3 regions of the Ectothiorhodospira lacustris genome follow, and region 1 is predicted to be linked to each of the others. Evidence: predicted binding sites of a transcription regulator. Region 1 holds the regulator's gene; each other region holds the start of a gene.
What was found. The regulator sigma-54, encoded in region 1, starts transcription at its own class of promoters, with help from an activator protein. The targets are predictions, from matches to a motif close to TGGCANGNTNCNTGCTT.
Positions count from the first base shown of each region.

Region 1 (5,875 bases):
AGGAAACGGATCACCGCCGGATCCTTGCCGGTAAAGGCCGATAAACCCGGCTGCCAGTGTGGATTAGGCAGACAGCGTACATCGAATACGAAATCCGAGTCTACCGGGGAGCCGTACTTGAAGCCGAAGGACTGGATCAGCAGCGACAGTCCCCGCAGGCCGGCCTGACGGACCCGCTCCCGAATGGACTGGCTGAGTTGGTGAACATTGGTGCGGGTGGTGTCGATGGCCAGATCAGCATGATCGGCGATGACACCCAGCAGATTCCGCTCCAGATTGATGGCCTCCATCAGGGGAATGCCACGGCGGGCCAGGGGGTGGCGGCGGCGTGTCTCGCTGAAGCGGCGGAGCAGGGTTTCGAGTTCCGCATACAGAAAGATGATCTGCAACTCCACACCCATGGCACGAATCTCGTTGACAATACGGCCGAACTGGTCGAGAGACTCGATGCCGCTGCGGGCATCGATGCCGACGGCCGCTTCACCGTAGCCGGCCTGAGGGGACTGACGGAGTTGGCTGACCACCGCCGGCAACAATTCCAGATGGAGGTTGTCGATGCAGTAGTAGCCGGCATCTTCCAGGGCGTGCAGGGCCACGGTCTTGCCTGATCCGGATAGCCCGCTGACAATGACGAGCTTCATGGGTCGATCTGCATCTGACGCCGCTGCCGTGCGGCCAGGTCGTCGGCGGCAAAATAGCCGCGCAGGCGCAGCAGGTGGTTGCGCACGGCCGCCTCCACCATCACCGCCAGGTTGCGGCCGGAGGCCACGGGCAGGGTGATGACCGGTACCTTCAGGCCCAGTACCTCCCGGTTGCACCGCCCCCCATGGAGGCGGTCGATATCTGCGAATGTGACATCGACCTGGTCTTTCAGATCGATGATCAGACGCAGGTATTTGCTGGTCTTGATGGCGCTGTCACCGTACATGGCACGAATGTTCAGGACGCCCAGTCCCCGGACCTCCAGAAAGTTTTCCAGCACCGGCGGGCAGGTACCTCGCAGGATGTCCGGGGCGATACGGGCAAATTCGGGGGCATCATCAGCAATCAGACGGTGTCCGCGGCTGATGAGTTCCAGCGCCAGTTCGCTTTTGCCGATGGCGCTTTCTCCCGTCAGCAGAACCCCGATGCCCAGTACTTCCATGAAGACACCGTGCAGGGTGACGGTCTCCGCCAATTTGTCGCTGAAGAAATAGCGCAGGATATTGATGATTTCGTGGCCGTGCAGGGTGGTGGCCAGCAGGGGCACCGACTGCTTGTCCGCCAGTGCGCACAGTTCCGGCTGAGCCGCCAGACCGTCGGTGACGATCAGGATGGCAGCGGTCCCGTTGACCAGCTGTTCCAGGATATCCCGCTGGGAGTTCTTGCGCAGGTTCCACAGGTAACGCATTTCATCCGGACCCAGTACCTGGATCTGGTTGGGATGGATGATGTTCAGGTGCCCGACCAGTGAAGTGCTGCCGTGGGGCGTGGCCTGGTGAGCGATACGTCGCTCGCTGCCTTGGTGACCGGCCACCCAGCGCAGGGCGAGGCGCTCTTCCATGGCCTCGACGACATGGCGGACGGTGAGGGTTTCGATGGTCACGGCTGTGCGGGGCTTTCGGTATCCCAGTGGTGTACCAATGCCAGCAGATCTTCCGGTCCCTGGGCGCTGCGCAGCCTTGCCAGAGTCTCCGGATCAGAGAACATGCGGGCCAGCAACGCGAGGATCTGCAGGTGTTCGTCGGTACATTCGGTCGGGACCACCAGGGCGAACAGGATGTCCACGGGTTCGCTGTCCGGGGCATCATAGTCTACCCCCTTTCCCAGTTTGAGCAGGGCGGCACAGGCTTCGTCAGCGCCGGCCAGACGGCCGTGGGGAATGGCGACGCCATGCCCCAGGCCGGTGCTGCCCAGGCGTTCCCGGGCCAGCAGACTGTCGAAGATCTCTCCCTGGGTCAGCCTGGGCAGGTGGCTCGAAAGCATTTCACCCAGCATCTCCAGAGCGCGTTTCTTGCTGCTGACGTCCGGCAGACAGCAGACGCGCTCCGGGGCGAGAAGATCACCGATGTTCATGGATGTCTCACCCGACGTGGTTGCGGTGGGAGCCTTCGGCGCGGTGGTGGTCCTTGAGCTTTTCCTTGTGCTTGACCACCTGGCGGTCCAGCTTGTCGACCAGGGCATCGATGGCGGCATACATGTCGGCTTGGGTGGCATCGGCAAAGATGGTGTTGCCGCTGACCAGCATGTTGGCTTCCGCCTTCTGCTGCAGTTTCTCCACGGTCAGGACCACATGCACGTCAATGACGTTGTCGAAGTGGCGCTCCAGGCGCTGGAACTTGTCATTGACATAGTCGCGCAGGGCGTCGGTCAGGTCCACGTGATGACCGGTGAGGTTGATCTGCATGAGGTAACTCCTTGGTTAGGATGTGAATGTGAGGCCTTGGGAACTCAGACGAGGCGCTTGCGTTCGTTGGATGGCGGGATTGCCATGGCCTCGCGATACTTGGCAACGGTGCGCCTCGCTACCTGGATGCCCCGATCCACCAGGATCTGGGCAATCTTGCTGTCACTCAGGGGCTTGCCCTGGGGCTCTTCGGCAATCAATTTGCGGATCATGGCACGGATGGCCGTGGCGGAGCACTCCCCCCCATCGGCCGTCCCCACATGACTGGAGAAGAAATACTTGAATTCGTAAATCCCTTTCGGGGTGTGCATGTACTTCTGGGTGGTGACACGGGAGATGGTGGATTCATGCATCTCCAACTGCTCGGCGATGTCCCGCAGCACCAGGGGTTTCATGGCCTCGTCGCCGTGTTCCAGAAAGGCGCGCTGATGCTCCACAATGGCGGTGCCTACCCGCAGCAAGGTTTCGTTGCGGCTTTGCAGGCTCTTGATGAACCAGCGGGCCTCTTGCAGGCTGTTGCGCAGGTAGACGTTATCCTGACTGGAATCGGCCCGCCGTACAAAGCTGGCATAAAGCGGGTTCACTCGCAACCGGGGGGCGACTTCCGGGTTCAGTTCCACCTGCCAGTATCCCTCGCGCTTGCGCACGAAGACGTCGGGAATGATGTATTCCGGTGAGCTGGAGCTGATCAGGGTGCCCGGGCGGGGATTCAGGCTCTGTATCAGGGCCATCACCGCCTGCAGTTCTCCGTCGGCCAGTCCCAGTCGGCGCTGTACGCCTTTGAAATCACGGGTACCCAGGGCTTCGAGATGATCGCGCACCAGGGTCCTGGCCTCGGCCAGCCAGGCGGTATCCGGCGAGAACTGCTCCAGCTGCAGCAGCAGGCATTCTGAGAGATCGCGCGCGCCCACGCCCACGGGGTCCAAGTGCTGGACCATGCGCAGTACGGCTTCCACCTCATCCAGCTCCAGTTCCAGTTCCTGGTCCTGAGCCAGTCCGGCATGGATCTGTTCGATGGGTTCTCCCAGGTAACCGTCATCGTTGATGGCGTCGATGAGGGTCATGGCAATGACCTGATCCCGCTCGCTCAGGGGGGACAGGTTGATCTGCCAGAGCAGGTGATCACGCAGGTCCTCACCGGGGGCACTCTGGTTCTCGAACAGGTCGCGACCGTCGCCGTCCCCCCCCTGGCCGCCGCCGGTTGCCGGCATGTCGTAGAGGTCTTCCCAGTTGCTGTCCACCGGCAGCTCTTCGGGAATGTTCTCCGAGGCATCGCCTGTGCCGCCCGGTTCCGCGGGCTCTTCGAATTCCCGGCCCCCCGCATCCTTGTCGGTGCTGTCCGGCCTGCTGTCCATCTCTTCCCGCTGGGCCGCCGCCTCGTCCACACCGGTATCCAGGTCGGCGTCGGCGCCTTCCAGGGCTTCCAGCATCGGGTTGGTCTCCAGCGTCTCCTGGATCTGGGCCTGTAGCTCCAATGTGGACAGCTGCAGCAGCCGGATGGCCTGCTGCAGCTGTGGTGTCATGGTAAGGCTCTGGCCGAGACGGAGCTGGACAGAAGGTTTCAGCATAGGATGTGGCGTACCACCGGAGTCGTCAGGCAGGCGTTGAGTGGTCCCGGCAGTGTCGACGGCTCTTTTCCGTCATGCGCGGGGTCTGTCATCCGGATTATACGGCTTGGCACGAAAAATGTGACCCAGTGTGGGGAAACCATGAGATGGCTCAAAAACTGTACTTTCATAGTCGGAAATGGTCGCCCAGATAGACCCGTCTGACCTGGGGGTCGGCCAGCACCACTTCCGGCGGCCCTTCGCTGATCAGATGCCCGTCGCTCAGGATATAGGCGCGGTTGCAGATGCCCAGGGTCTCGCGAACGTTGTGATCGGTGATCAGCACCCCGATCTTGCGCGATACCAGATGGGTGATGATGCGCTGGATCTCGATCACGGAAATGGGGTCCACTCCGGCAAAGGGCTCATCCAGCAGGATGAAGGCCGGCTCCGTGGCCAGGGCGCGGGCAATCTCCACCCGGCGCCGCTCGCCACCCGAGAGACTGATGCCCAGGCTCTCGCGGATGTGCATGATCTGAAACTCTTCCAGCAGGGATTCCATGTGTTCATGGCGCTGGGCGCGGTTGAGGTCGCGGCGTGTTTCCAGTACGGCAAGGAGATTGTCTTCCACCGACAGCTTGCGAAACACCGAGGCCTCCTGGGGCAGATAGCCGATCCCCAGTTGCGCCCGGGCATGCATGGGTAGGGGGGTGATGTCCTTGTCGTCCAACTCGATGCGGCCGCCGTCGCAGGGGATGAGGCCGACGATCATGTAAAAGCAGGTGGTCTTGCCGGCCCCGTTGGGACCCAGCAGGCCGACGACTTCGCCGCTGTTCACCTGCAGAGAAACGCCGTCCACCGGTTTGCGGGCACGGTACTGTTTGACCAGGTCGCGGGTCTGCAGGCGGCTCATCGTGCGCCCTCGGCCGGGGCGGGAGCCTGATCCCTGGGAGTGAAAATCGCTTCGACGCGCCCGGTATCCCCGGTACGGGCTTCCAGGGTGGCCGTGCGCAGGTCATAGATGATGCGGCTGCCCCGGAACTCGTCCGCGCCCTGCCGGACGCGGGCACTGCCGCTCAGTTCCATGCGTTGCTCGGTGGGAAAGAACTCCATACGTGCGGCCTCGGCACGGACTTCCCGCCCCTGCGGGTCCTGGGTGCGTAGAGTTGCCGGTCGGCCTTCCGAGGTCATGCGCTCCAGGACCCGGCCCGGCGTATGGACCGTGACTGTATCACCGGTGATTTCCGTGGCGCCCTGGGTAATGCGTACACCGCCGCGGTAGGTGCTGATGCCTCGGTTGTCGTCCAGGGTGGCCGAGTCCGCCTCGATCCGGATGGGCAATGTCCGGTCCACCTGTGCCTGGAGCGGTCCGGCCAGCAGCAGGATGGCCAGTGCCGGGATCATGAGCCGCCCAGGGAGGCATTGAAAAACTCCCTCGCCGTCGCTCCCGCGAGGGCGGGAGCCCATGCTTTTCACTCCGTGACTGGATGCCCGCTTGCGCGGGAATGACGACCTGAGGAAGGCCGGCCGCATTCTGCTGGACCTTGATTCCCGCGGGTGCGGAAATGGCTGACTTGGAGCAACCCTAGTGGGGAACATAGACACCCCGTGCGTCACGTTTGAGTTCCAGAATTTCATGCCGAAGGTCCAGGAACAGACCTAGACCCTCGGCCTCCTGATAGGTGGTCCGCAGGTGTGCCGGGGCGTCGGTGACGGCCTGACGGGGGCCCGGCCAGAGGGTGGTGTCCCTGGTGGTGATGGTGATCGGACCTCGCTCGCCCTCGGCGGCGCGGTGGATGTGTACCTCGCCCAGCAATTTGACTTCATCGCCGGCGGGGGAGATCCAGCCCTGCTCGGAGCGCAGGGTCCAGGTGGCGCCGGGGCTGTACCGCAGGATCAGTACCGGGGTTTCCAGCCAGCGGGACCCGTCCGCCTGACGCTG
Region 1 is NZ_JAJNQM010000030.1:12,240-18,114, reverse strand. It holds gene rapZ (RNase adapter RapZ) at 1-641, opposite strand, end outside; gene hprK (HPr(Ser) kinase/phosphatase) at 638-1,585, opposite strand; gene LQ952_RS07615 (PTS sugar transporter subunit IIA) at 1,582-2,055, opposite strand; gene hpf (ribosome hibernation-promoting factor, HPF/YfiA family) at 2,063-2,386, opposite strand; gene LQ952_RS07605 (RNA polymerase factor sigma-54) at 2,431-3,954, opposite strand; gene lptB (LPS export ABC transporter ATP-binding protein) at 4,121-4,846, opposite strand; gene lptA (lipopolysaccharide transport periplasmic protein LptA) at 4,843-5,337, opposite strand; gene lptC (LPS export ABC transporter periplasmic protein LptC) at 5,519-5,875, opposite strand, start outside.

Region 2 (5,875 bases), on a different contig from region 1:
CTACCTGCAGATAATCCTGAGTCGCCGCCGGATCACCACCGGCGGATTGACCCGCCTGCCGACCGGGCTGGTTGGATGCGCTTTCGCGGGCATCCTCCCTCGACTGTCCCTGGGGCTTGGCCACGGGAGCGGTCGTAGTCGTAGCCTCGGCGACCGGCTCCGGCTTGGGCTGGGGCTGGGGCCTGGGCTTTGGTTCGGGCGGCCGGGGCTTGGGCTCAGGCTTGGGTCGTGGCTCCGGTTTTGGATCGGGTTTTGGTTCAGGTTGCGGCCTTGGCTCAGGCTCGGGTTCCGGCACCGACTCGGTGACCGGCTCGGGCTGTCCCGCCGGCTGCCCGGCAGGCCCCAGACCGATCACCACCCCGGCCTCGCCGGGTGCTTGGGCAGCCTCCGCCTTCACGTCGTCACTGCGGGCCAGCCACCAGAACACCGACAGATGCAAGCCCATCGCCAGCATCAGGGCCAGCAACCAACCCATGCTTCTCAAAGGCATCAGCGATCCCCCGCCAGGACCGTCAGCAGACGTACCTCATCCACACCCGCGGCGCGCAGCAGCTCCATCAGGTCCATGAGTTCATCGGTGGAAGCCGCCTGGTCTGCCTTGATACGCACCAGCGGCTCCCCCTTCTTGCCCGGGGACTCGCCTCGTGCCTCCATCCCTGCCTGCAGACGCAGTTTCAGGGTATCGGCATCCAGTTCCTCGTCGTCCAGGGCCAGCCGCCCATCCCGGCCCAGCAACACCAGCCAGCCTTCATCATCGACGCCGGCCTCGTGATGGGAATCAGGAGCTTCCACTTCAAAGACATCCTGGGCGGTCAGTGCACCGGCCACCATAAAGAAGATCAACAGCAGAAAGACGATGTTGATCAGCGGAATCAGATTCTCTTCCGGGGGCTTGCCGGAATACTCGGGTAACTGCATGGGGCCTTACTCCCGTGACAGACGCAGGGACACGGGCTCTGCCTCCCGCACCCGGTCCAGGACATTGACCACGGTCTGCAGGGGAACCTCCCCCGCCGGCTGGACCACCACCATACGCGAAGGCTCCTGCGTCAGGTGCTCACGCAGGACGCTGACCAGGTGTTCCCCCGTCACCGCTTCACCCGCTACCCGCAGTTCGCCGCCCGGAAGGATGCGCACCGCCAGAGGCGGCTGGTCGTCGGTGGCGCTGGACTGTGAGGAAGGGGTACTCAGGGTCACCGCGCTCCAGTCCAGAAAGCTGCTGGCCAGCATGAAAAAGATCAGCAGGATGAACACCACATCGATCAGGGGCGTGAGACTGATGAGTGCCCGTCGGCGCGGTGCCGGTGCCTCAATGTGCATCGCCCGCCGCCCGCTCTTTCCAGACCTTGATGTGGCCCTTCTGGGCCGACGTGATGGGCGTCGGCTCGTGCTGCCGTTCAGCCGCCGGCGGCGGCAGGGTAAAAACCTGGGTGACGGCATCCTGCATGCGATGGCGGAACCGCTCCACCCAGCGCTCGAGGCCGTTGAGCACCGCCACCACCGGGATGGCCACCGCCAACCCCACCGCCGTGGTCAAAAGGGCCACCCAGATACCGCCGGAAAGAATGGCCGGGTCCACCCGGTTGCCGGCCGCCTCCAGTTGCTGGAAGGCGGCGATCATGCCCAGCACCGTACCCAAAAGGCCCAGCAGCGGTGCCAGGGTGCCGATCACCTCCAGCATGCGGAACTGCCCCCGCAACCGCTCCAGCCAGTTCACCGCCACCCGGGTGGCCTCTTCGCGTACCAGCGGCTCGGGGCAGACATTATCGCGCCGCCCCTGGATCGCCACCTCCATCACGCGGGCGGCGGGACTGCGGCTGCGGGAGAGGGTTTCCAGGGCCGGTTCCACTCGACCGTCACGCCAGTGCGCCAGGGCCGTATTCAGACTGCGCTCGTCACCCAGACGCCACCACAGGAACTGGCCGATCTTGACCAGGATGATGGTCAGGGCCACCACGGACATGGCCAGCAGGATAGCCACCACCGGACCACCAAGGTCGATCATTCCCTGCAGGGCGTGAACGATCCCGGCCTCCGCCACATCCGCGACACCGCCCTGTGAGATCATCGTTTCCCCCAGCCCCGTATCTACAAGACCGGAGGATTCCACGGCACCCGGATCCGCCAGACCAGGTGCAGCAATATCGGCTTCAGCAGCGTCCGGTGAATTCATAAAGCAACTCCTTGATGCATGTCAGAACTGCGTTGGTTTCAGCGATCGCTCATGGTAGTGGTATTGCTAATCATTATCAACGCATGATCAAAAAAAACGCCGGAGCACCCGCCCCGGCGTCTGCGTCAGGCCGATAAGCCAAACTCCGGGGCAATCTGGGCCAGCCAGGTCTCAAGACGCTCCTCGGTAAGCTGGCTCTGATTGTCCTGGTCCAGCACCAGCCCGACGAATTTGCCATCCACCACCGCCTGGGAAGACTCGAACTCATAGCCATCGGTCGGCCAGGCACCCACCACGCGGCCACCGCGGCTGGTGACCAGATCATAGAGCTCGATCATGGCATCGACGAATTCATTGGCATAGCCCACCTGGTCCCCCAGCCCGTACAGGGCGACGGTCTTGCCGGTGAAATCCACCTCTTCCAGGTTGGGCAGAAACTCCTCCCAGCTCTCTTCCTCGCAGTCGGCGGACAGACCGGGCAACTGGCCGGAACCCATGGTGGGCGTACCGAAAATCAGATAGTCATAGGCGGCAATCTCATCGGCGCCGACCTTGTTCACATTCTGCGGCTTGGCCATGGTCTCATCGTCATACTTCTTCTTGATCATCTTGGCCACCTTGCGGGTATTGCCGGTAGTGGTGCCGAAAAAGATCCCAATGCGCGCCATGGAAATGCCCTCTTTATTGGAATGGATGAACATGCCGTTCCCGATGCATCCGTCATGGGACGAACACCTCCCTGGGAACAGTCTTGGAAACACTGGCCAAGTCCGCTTCCGTCACTCCCGCAAAGGCGGGAGTCCAGAATTTTCAGCCTTTGACCGGATTCCCGCTCCCGCGGGAATGACTGATTAAAAACCGCCCTTACATCAGTTCAAAGCAAATCCGGTGCCAGTTAGGATGGCTCGCCCAAAAACCGTTTAACCTGCTGTTTACAGGGGTTATCAAGCCATCCCGGATCCATCGCTCATGCCCGCTTTCGTTGTCGACTTTGCGACAAAAAAAGCGCATATACGACAAACTCGAAGCTCAACCTGAACACTCAATCCCCATGGGTACGTATTAAAATGCGGGATAACCCCTTGAAATTCTGATTCAACTTGCTCAAGGTAGAAAGATGCACCGAAACGACGAGTAGTCGCTGCATACGGCCCGCGGAGGGCCGAGCCTGCCTTGTCGTCACTCCCGCGAAGGCGGGAGTCCAGGGGTTTGAGTCTATCGCTGGATTCCCGCTTTCGCGGGAATGACGGAGGAGGCCTACTGCAATAATGCAAAGGCCACGGCAATAAAACGCAAGGACTGCGGGATTAGCTTGTTCAGGGCATTCCAATAAGCGCCCTACCTGCCCACCGGACGCTACCGCGTCCCTTGCATCCCGGGGGCTTCTCCCCAGGACGGCATCAAGGGTCGTTACGACGACCACCTCATGGTCCCGAATCAGCCGACAGGCTTCGCGGACACCACCAGCGGCTCAACACGGGCCGGACAGCGCGCACCCACTTCGGGCATTCGGCCGCGTCTGTCATCCACATCGTGAGGGTGCACAGCGCCCCGCGTTTCAACGTCCATCCAATCAGATGGCGGGAGACCTCGATGTCAATCACCATGACCAAGCAGGATTTCGGAACCAAGCCGGTGGAACGCCGGGAGACGGACAACTACGTCCGTGAATACGTCGAACCCTTCGTGGACAAATGGGACGAACTCATCGACTGGGACAGTCGGGCCGCCAGCGAAGGGGATTTCTTCATCCAGGTACTCAAGGAACGGGGCGCAAAACGGGTCCTGGACGTGGCCACCGGCACCGGTTTTCACTCCATCCTGCTGCGGGAGGCGGGATTTGACGTGGTCAGTGCCGACGGCAGTGCCCAGATGCTGGCCAAGGCCTTCGACAACGGCCGCAAGCGGGGCCACATCCTACGCACCACCCAGGCGGACTGGCGGGAACTGAACCGGGACATCTACGGCCGCTATGACGCCGTGGTCTGTCTGGGTAACTCCTTCACCCACCTGTTCAATGAACACGACCGCCGCAAGGCCCTCGCCGAGTTTTACTCCGCCCTCAACCACGACGGTCTGCTGATCCTGGACCAGCGTAACTACGACGCCATTCTGGATCACGGCTACTCCAGCGCCCACACCTTCTACTACTGCGGCGACAACGTCTCGGTCCACCCCGAGCACGTGGACCCGGGGCTGACCCGTTTTCGCTATGCCTTTCCCGACCAGTCGGTCTACCACCTGAACATGTATCCCCTGCGCAAGGCCTATGTGCGCCGCCTGATGCGGGAGGTGGGCTTCCAGGGCATCGAGACCTACGGCGACTTCAAGGAGACCTACCAGGAGAAGGAGCCGGATTTCTTCATCCACGTCGCCGACAAGCGCTACACAGGGGACAAGGCATGAGCCACTACGAAGGTGCCGTCGCCACCGCCCGCGACTACTACAACAGCGATGACGCCGATACCTTCTACCACCGGGTCTGGGGTGGCGAGGACATTCACATCGGCCTCTACGAAACCGATGACGAACCCATCGGCGACGCCAGCCGCCGCACGGTGGCCCACATGGGCGACATGCTGGGAGATATCACCCCCGAGCACCGGATCCTGGATCTGGGCGCCGGCTACGGCGGTGCTGCCCGCTACCTGGCCGGCAACTTCGGCTGCCATGTCACCGCCCTGAATCTGAGCGAGGTGGAAAACGCCCGCAACCGCCAGACCAACCGGGCCCAGAAGTTGGACGATCGCATCGAGGTGGTGGACGGCAGCTTCGAGGACATCCCCTGCCCTGATGCTCAATTCGACGTAGTCTGGTCCCAGGATGCCATCCTGCACAGCGGCCGTCGGGCTCGGGTGCTGGAGCAGGCCGCCCGGGTCCTCAAGCCCGGCGGGGTCTTCATCTTCACCGACCCCATGGCCACCGACGACTGCCCGGGCGGGGTCCTGCAACCCATCCTGGACCGCATCCATCTGGAGACCCTGGGCTGCCCAGGTTTCTACCGGGAGACCGCCGGGCGGCACGGGCTTAAGGAGATCGGCTTTGAGAATCACAGCCACCAGTTGCCACGCCATTACAGCCGGGTCCTGCGGGAGACCGAGGCCCGGGAAGCGGATCTGGCCGGCAGCATCTCGCCGGACTATCTGGCGCGCATGAAGAAGGGTCTGCAGCACTGGATCGACGGCGGCCACGCCGGGCACCTGTGCTGGGGCATCTTCCGCTTCCGCAAGGCCTGAACCCCTCCACTCAATCCGTTCCAAGGACAATCCACAGACATCCCTATGAACAAAACCTACCTGTTCACCTCTGAATCCGTCTCCGAAGGCCATCCGGACAAACTCTGCGATCAGGTCTCCGACGCCATCCTGGATGCCTACCTGGCCCAGGACCCCAAGGCCCGCGTCGCCGCCGAGACCTTCGCCCAGACCGGCATGGTGCTGGTGGGGGGCGAGGTCAAGTCCACCGCCACCATCGACCTGGAAAAACTGGTACGCCGGGTGGTGCTGGACATCGGCTATGACCACTCCGACAAGGGCTTTGACGGCCACACCTGCGCCGTCCTCAACACCCTCGGCGCCCAGTCCATGGACATCAACCAGGGCGTGGACCGCAGCCGCCCCGAGGACCAGGGGGCCGGTGACCAGGGCCTGATGTTCGGCTACGCCTGCAGCGAGACCGATGTCCTCATGCCCGCCCCTATCC
Region 2 is NZ_JAJNQM010000050.1:13,665-19,539, forward strand. It holds gene LQ952_RS10570 (energy transducer TonB) at 1-490, opposite strand, end outside; gene LQ952_RS10575 (ExbD/TolR family protein) at 490-918, opposite strand; gene LQ952_RS10580 (ExbD/TolR family protein) at 925-1,320, opposite strand; gene LQ952_RS10585 (MotA/TolQ/ExbB proton channel family protein) at 1,310-2,173, opposite strand; gene LQ952_RS10590 (flavodoxin) at 2,299-2,841, opposite strand; gene LQ952_RS10595 (glycine/sarcosine N-methyltransferase) at 3,767-4,579, shown strand; gene LQ952_RS10600 (SAM-dependent methyltransferase) at 4,576-5,409, shown strand; gene metK (methionine adenosyltransferase) at 5,455-5,875, shown strand, end outside.
Region 2: the regulator sigma-54 is predicted to act here: its motif matches at 3,051-3,067, upstream of LQ952_RS10590 (flavodoxin).

Region 3 (5,875 bases), on a different contig from region 1:
TGTTCTGGCGCAGGCATCTAGGATATCTCCCGAAACGTGTATGGAGGCGGGTCACTCTGGTGTCGCCATGGCCGGCCCCGACGGGAAGTGTCTTCCCCACTTATATCATTTACCGTGCGCGCGAATTCACGATCAGGATGGAACCCTGCCATTCTTCCGACCGATGGCGGTTGCCGCTTCCAGCTTGACCGTTTTAAGGGCGGGACACGCCCGGTTCGCCTGTGAAGTGAGCGATGCAGTCAGGTCGCCAGCAGCAGGAACCCACCGAGGTGATTCAGCCCTGGCGGGCTGAACACGGTAGGAATCCCCTTCGTTTCCGCCCTCGGGCGGCGAGCATCAGCGAGAGGGAGGGGAGGATGTCAGTGCGCCGGGCACGGCGCACGTCTATAGGGTGAAAGTCCCGAACAGTGAAGTTGGGAGTAGCTGTTAGCCAAGACGGCAAGGGTGTCCACCGCAAGGTGGAATCTGAAGGAAGCCTGCGGCAAACCGCTGAGCCGAGGAACACGAACCCCATAGGAGGCGGGCTGCGTGGAGTGAGTGTGCTGAAGAACACAAAGCTCATCCCAACACGGCAGCGCAGCACGTATATGAGGCGGCTACATGGCGGGAAAGACGTGCGTCTTACCCCGGGAGGTCCCCCATGACCGTCGGAGCCAAACCAACTGCACAGCGGGAGGGGCGGCAAGGGCATGGGGGAAGTCAGCAGCGGCCATAGTAGGTGGCGACATCCCACTGAAGGGCCAAAGGTAAGTGAAAGGTCTCTCTGTGATCTCTGACCAACGCGATGACAACCGACCGCAGTTTACTGGCAGCGGCAGACCGACCGCAGGTTGGAGACCTTGTGAACCCTGTTACCCGATCTCCATGGATGATGTGCTGGACAGCGCCAACATGGCGGATGCATGGAACCGGGTGCGGAGCAACAAAGGGGCCGCCGGCCCCGATGGACACACTATCGAAGAGACCGGGCGTCTACTGAAGACATCCTGGCCGGAGATCAAAGATTCACTCCAGTCGGGTTCCTATCAGCCAGGTCCGGTCAGGACGGTCCACATCCCGAAAGGGGATGGTAAATCCCGTATGCTGGGAATTCCCAACGTGGTAGACCGTCTGATCCAGCAAGCCATCCATCAAGTGCTCAGTCCTCACTATGAGAAGGACTTCTCCGCCTCAAGCTACGGCTTCAGGCCAGGCCGGAACGCCTGGCAGGCAATTGGGCAGGCCCATGACTACGTCAAACGGGGCTACAACACCGTGGTCGACATTGATCTGGAAAAGTTCTTTGACCAGGTCAACCACGATATCCTGATGGCCAAGTTGGCAAGGCGTATCCAGGACAAGCGTTTGCTGGGCCTGATTCGCCGCTACCTCCAATCGGGAATGATGATGGATGGTCTCGTCAGCCAACGCGAGAAAGGCACCCCTCAGGGATCTCCCCTGAGTCCCTTGCTCAGCAACATCCTGCTCGACGAACTCGACAAGGAACTGGAAGCCAGAGGCCATCGGTTCTGCCGATACGCCGACGACTGTCAGGTCTACGTCAAAAGTCTTCGGGCGGGCCACCGAGTCAAGGAAAGCATGACAGCCTTTCTGGAGACACGACTGAAGCTCCCAGTAAACAGGAGCAAGAGTCGCGTCGTGGCCGCTTCAAGAAGCAGCTTTCTGGGGTACGGCTTCCTCGGGATGGCCAACCCTCGGATCCGCTGCAGCACGGAGACGGTCAAACGCTTCAAACGACGGGTCAGGCAACTGACCCGCGGGCATGATCGAGAAGCAATCGAGGTTAAACTGGCTCGCCTCGACAGATACATTCGGGGTTGGGCCAGCTACTTCCGGCTGGCGAAGACGCACCGGTTGTTTGCTGACCTCGACGGCTGGATCCGAAGCCGTTTACGGATGTGCTTGATGAAACAGTGGTTCAAACCGCGAACCCGGGTGAGAAAGATGATCGAACTCGGTTTGCCGGTGGACGAAGCCCGAGGCTACAGCCAACACAAGCGCTGGTGGTTCCTGGCCCAACTCCACCACACGCGGTTTCTGATGAATAACCATTGGTGGCGCGACCGAGGCTTCCGAGGTGTGAGCTTCTATGTGAAGCGGTTTGCCAACACTTGACCAACCGCCGTGGTACGGATCCGTATGCCCGGTGGTGTGGGCGGACGGGGGCTAGCCCCCCTCCGACCCGATAGGTAAGGTGCTTTGTAGTAAATCCCACAATCTACCCCGTCAGGTCACACAACCACCATCACTCCGTCATTAAATAATCATTCCAAATCATTAGGTTGATGACCTGGCACGATAATCGCTAAATCCTCTGCATGGCCCTACCAGCCCAACGAGGACATCCATGACCACCCCGCCCGGCATCGTCATCGACGACACCACCCTGAGAGACGGCGAACAATCCGCTGGCGTGGCCTTCAATGACGCCGAGCGCGTGGCCATCGCCAAGGGGCTGGACGACCTGGGCGTTCCCGAGCTGGAAATCGGCATTCCCTCCATGGGCCCCGAGGAGCGGGAATCCATCGCCCTGCTGGCTCAGCTGGGACTCAAGGCCCGTCTGCTGGTGTGGAGCCGCATGCGCGCCGATGACCTGGCCGACTGCGCGGATCTGGGGGTTCAGATGGTGGATCTGTCCATACCGGTTTCGGATCAGCAGATCCAGCGCAAGCTGGGTCGGGATCGTGACTGGGTGCTGAAGAGCATCCGTCGGCACGTGGCCCAGGCCCTGGAGCTGGGACTGGAGGTGGGTGTGGGGGGAGAAGATGCCTCCCGGGCCGATTCCGATTTCCTCTGCCAAGTGATAGAAACCGCCCAGGCCGCCGGGGCGCGGCGTTTCCGCTTCGCCGATACCGTGGGCATCATGGAACCCTTCGGCGTGCTGGCGCGTATCCGGCAGCTTCGCGCCGTCTCCGATCTGGAGATCGAGATGCATGCCCACGATGACCTGGGCCTGGCCACCGCCAACACCCTGGCTGCCGTCCTCGGCGGCGCCACCCACGTGAACACCACCGTCAACGGTATCGGTGAACGGGCCGGTAACGCCGCCCTGGAAGAGGTGGTCATGGGGCTGCGCCGGCTCCACGGCATCGAGACCGGCGTGGAGCTGCGCCGCTTTCCGGCCCTGTCCCACCTGGTGGAGACCGCTTCCGGCCGTCCCATCCACTGGCAGAAGAGCCTGGTGGGGGAGGGGGTGTTCACCCACGAGGCCGGCATTCATGTGGACGGCCTGCTCAAGGACCCCGTCAATTATCAGGGGGTGGACCCGGCTGAGCTGGGGCGGGAGCACCGCCTGGTGCTGGGCAAGCACTCCGGCGCCCATGGCGTGATGGCGGCCTATGCGCGTATGGGGGTGACACTGGACAAGGCCCAGGCAGCCCTGCTGCTGAGCCGTCTGCGTCGATCCGTTTCCCAATCCAAGCGGCCGCCGACGGAGCATGAGCTGGCCACCTGGTATGCGGAACTCACCCATCTAAGCGGGGCTGTGGCATGAGGCCTCCTCTTTCGTTGATATCCACCATCGAGGTCTGAACCATGACTGACACCACCGAACTTGAAGAAGACCTGCAGGAAATGGGGTCCGCCGAGGAGTTTCTGGAGTATTTCAACATTCCTTACGATGAAGCCGTCGTACGGGTGAATCGCCTGCATATCCTGCAGCGTTTTCATGATTACCTCTCCGGCACTCTGGACAACCTGCCCACGGACCTGTCGGCCCGTCGGGATGTCTATCGCAGTCTGCTGATGCAGGCCTATGCGGACTTCGTGGAATCCGATGCCCGCACCGAAAAGGTGTTCAAGGTCTTCAAACGAGCGGCCCCGGGCGTCACCGTGGTGCCGCTGGAACAGGCATTCATCCGGAGATAGTCCCATGGAGCAATATCGAGAATACGGTGAGCAGGTCAGGGTGGTTCGACCCTTGCGCAACGACGGCACCTATCCCGGCATGGACCGGGGCGAGCTGCTGGTGCCTAGGGGCAGTGTCGGGGTGGTCATCGGCAGGGGCACCTTCCTGCAGGATCAGGTGATCTACACCGTCAACTTTCTGGACGCGGGCCGTGTGGTGGGCTGCCGCCAGGAAGAACTGATCGACGCCGATGCCCACTGGGTGCCCACCCGGTACGAGTTTCGCGACAAGGTCACCCCGGCGATCCCCCTGGGCATCAACGGCGAGGCGGTGGTGGCGCCGGGGACCGTGGGCGAGGTCTGCAAGGTCCTGCGGGATCTGCCCGATGGTGTGGCCTATCACGTGAACTTTGACGGACGGGTCCTGCAGGTGCCGGAAAAGGCGCTGACCGACCCGTCCGAGGAGTACCCTTCATGACCCTTGTACTGGAACAGCGTCCCGAACTGCTCTACATCGAACTGCGGGCCGCCCTGGACTACTTCAGTAAGCCCCTGGGCAGTCTCTCCGATGACGAGCGCAAGATCGTTCGCAATCGTGCCCTCAAGGCCTATGACATCGGCGCGCGTGCCCTGGCCTCCAGCGAGGCCAGGGATATCCATGTGCCCGAGGGGCAGGTGATCCGGGCCTTGCAGGAGATCGAGTCGCGCTATCCGGAGCCGAAGCAGTTCCAGGAAGAGCTGCGGCACCATGGCCTGGACCGGGAGGCCCTGCGGCAGGCCCTTTACCGGGAGTTGCGTCTGGAGGTCCTGCTGGAGCGGGTTGCCGCCCGGGCCGAACCGGTGACGGACGAGGAGGTGACCCGATACTATGAGTGCCACAAGACCCGGCTGGAGCGCCCGGAGACCCGCACGGTGAGGCAGATCCTGATCACCATCAATCCGGATTACCCTGAAAATACCTCGGAGGCGGCCCGGGCACGTCTCGAGATGATCCGTGACACTTTGCTCAGTGACCTGGGGACCTTTGCCGATCTGGCCATGCGCCATTCCGAGTGTCCCAGCGCCCTCAAGGGCGGTCTGCTGGGGCGGATGCCCGAGGGGAATCTTTACCCGGAACTGGATGACGTGCTGTTCAAGATGGCGGCCGGCACGGTGAGCGACCCGGTACAGACGGAGGTGGGCCTGCATCTGCTCTACTGCGAAACCATTCACCCCCCCGGGCTGGTCACTTTGGACGAAGCCGGAGGCCGCATCCGTCAGGTACTGGAGCAGCGGCGCCAGGCCAATTGCCGGCGGGCTTGGCTGGAGTCCCTGGGGTGACCCACTCCCTTTGGGTTACTCCCCGACCTGTTCGTTACTCCCCGACCTGTCCCGCACACCTTAAACCCCTGTCCGTTACCTAATTCCATGTCCGTCACTCCGGCCCTCTTTCCGTCACCCCCGCCCCTTCTGCCGTCGCTCCCGCGAAAGCGGGAGTCCATGATTTTCAGCCTGCCACTGGATTCCCGCTTTCGCGGGAATGACGGACCATGAGTCATCATCGGCGCATCCTTTGCCACTGGATTCCCGCTTGCGCGGGAATGACGATCCGGGGCATCAGCAGCATCACTTGCGGGAATGACGATCCGGGGCGTCAGCAGTCTCCTCGCCGGAATGGCGATGCTGCGGCATGCGCATTACCGCAACCTCACCGGCCCATAGGGCATATCTCGTATTTGATCATGGTCATGCATCCGATACCGGGTGAATGCCGCCACGTCATCAAACTGCATGAACGGATTCCCCTCCGCCTGTTCCTCCAGTGTGGACTGCGGCTTCACGCCGTAGTCGTGGCCCGGATGGATCAGGGTATCGCCGGGTAGTGTCTGCCGCAGGCGGGCCAGGGTATGGAACATGACGGCGGGGTCCCCTCCCTTCAAGTCACAGCGACCGCAGCCGAAAACAAACAGGGTGTCACCGCTGATGAGGTCATCGCCCAAGTGGTAGCAGGCCGATCCCGGCGTATGCCCGGGGGTATGCAGCACCCGGA
Region 3 is NZ_JAJNQM010000098.1:3,259-9,133, reverse strand. It holds gene ltrA (group II intron reverse transcriptase/maturase) at 865-2,115, shown strand; gene nifV (homocitrate synthase) at 2,348-3,493, shown strand; gene nifW (nitrogenase-stabilizing/protective protein NifW) at 3,535-3,867, shown strand; gene LQ952_RS14260 (nitrogen fixation protein NifZ) at 3,872-4,324, shown strand; gene nifM (nitrogen fixation protein NifM) at 4,321-5,166, shown strand; gene LQ952_RS14250 (MBL fold metallo-hydrolase) at 5,523-5,875, opposite strand, start outside.
Region 3: the regulator sigma-54 is predicted to act here: its motif matches at 2,292-2,308, upstream of nifV (homocitrate synthase).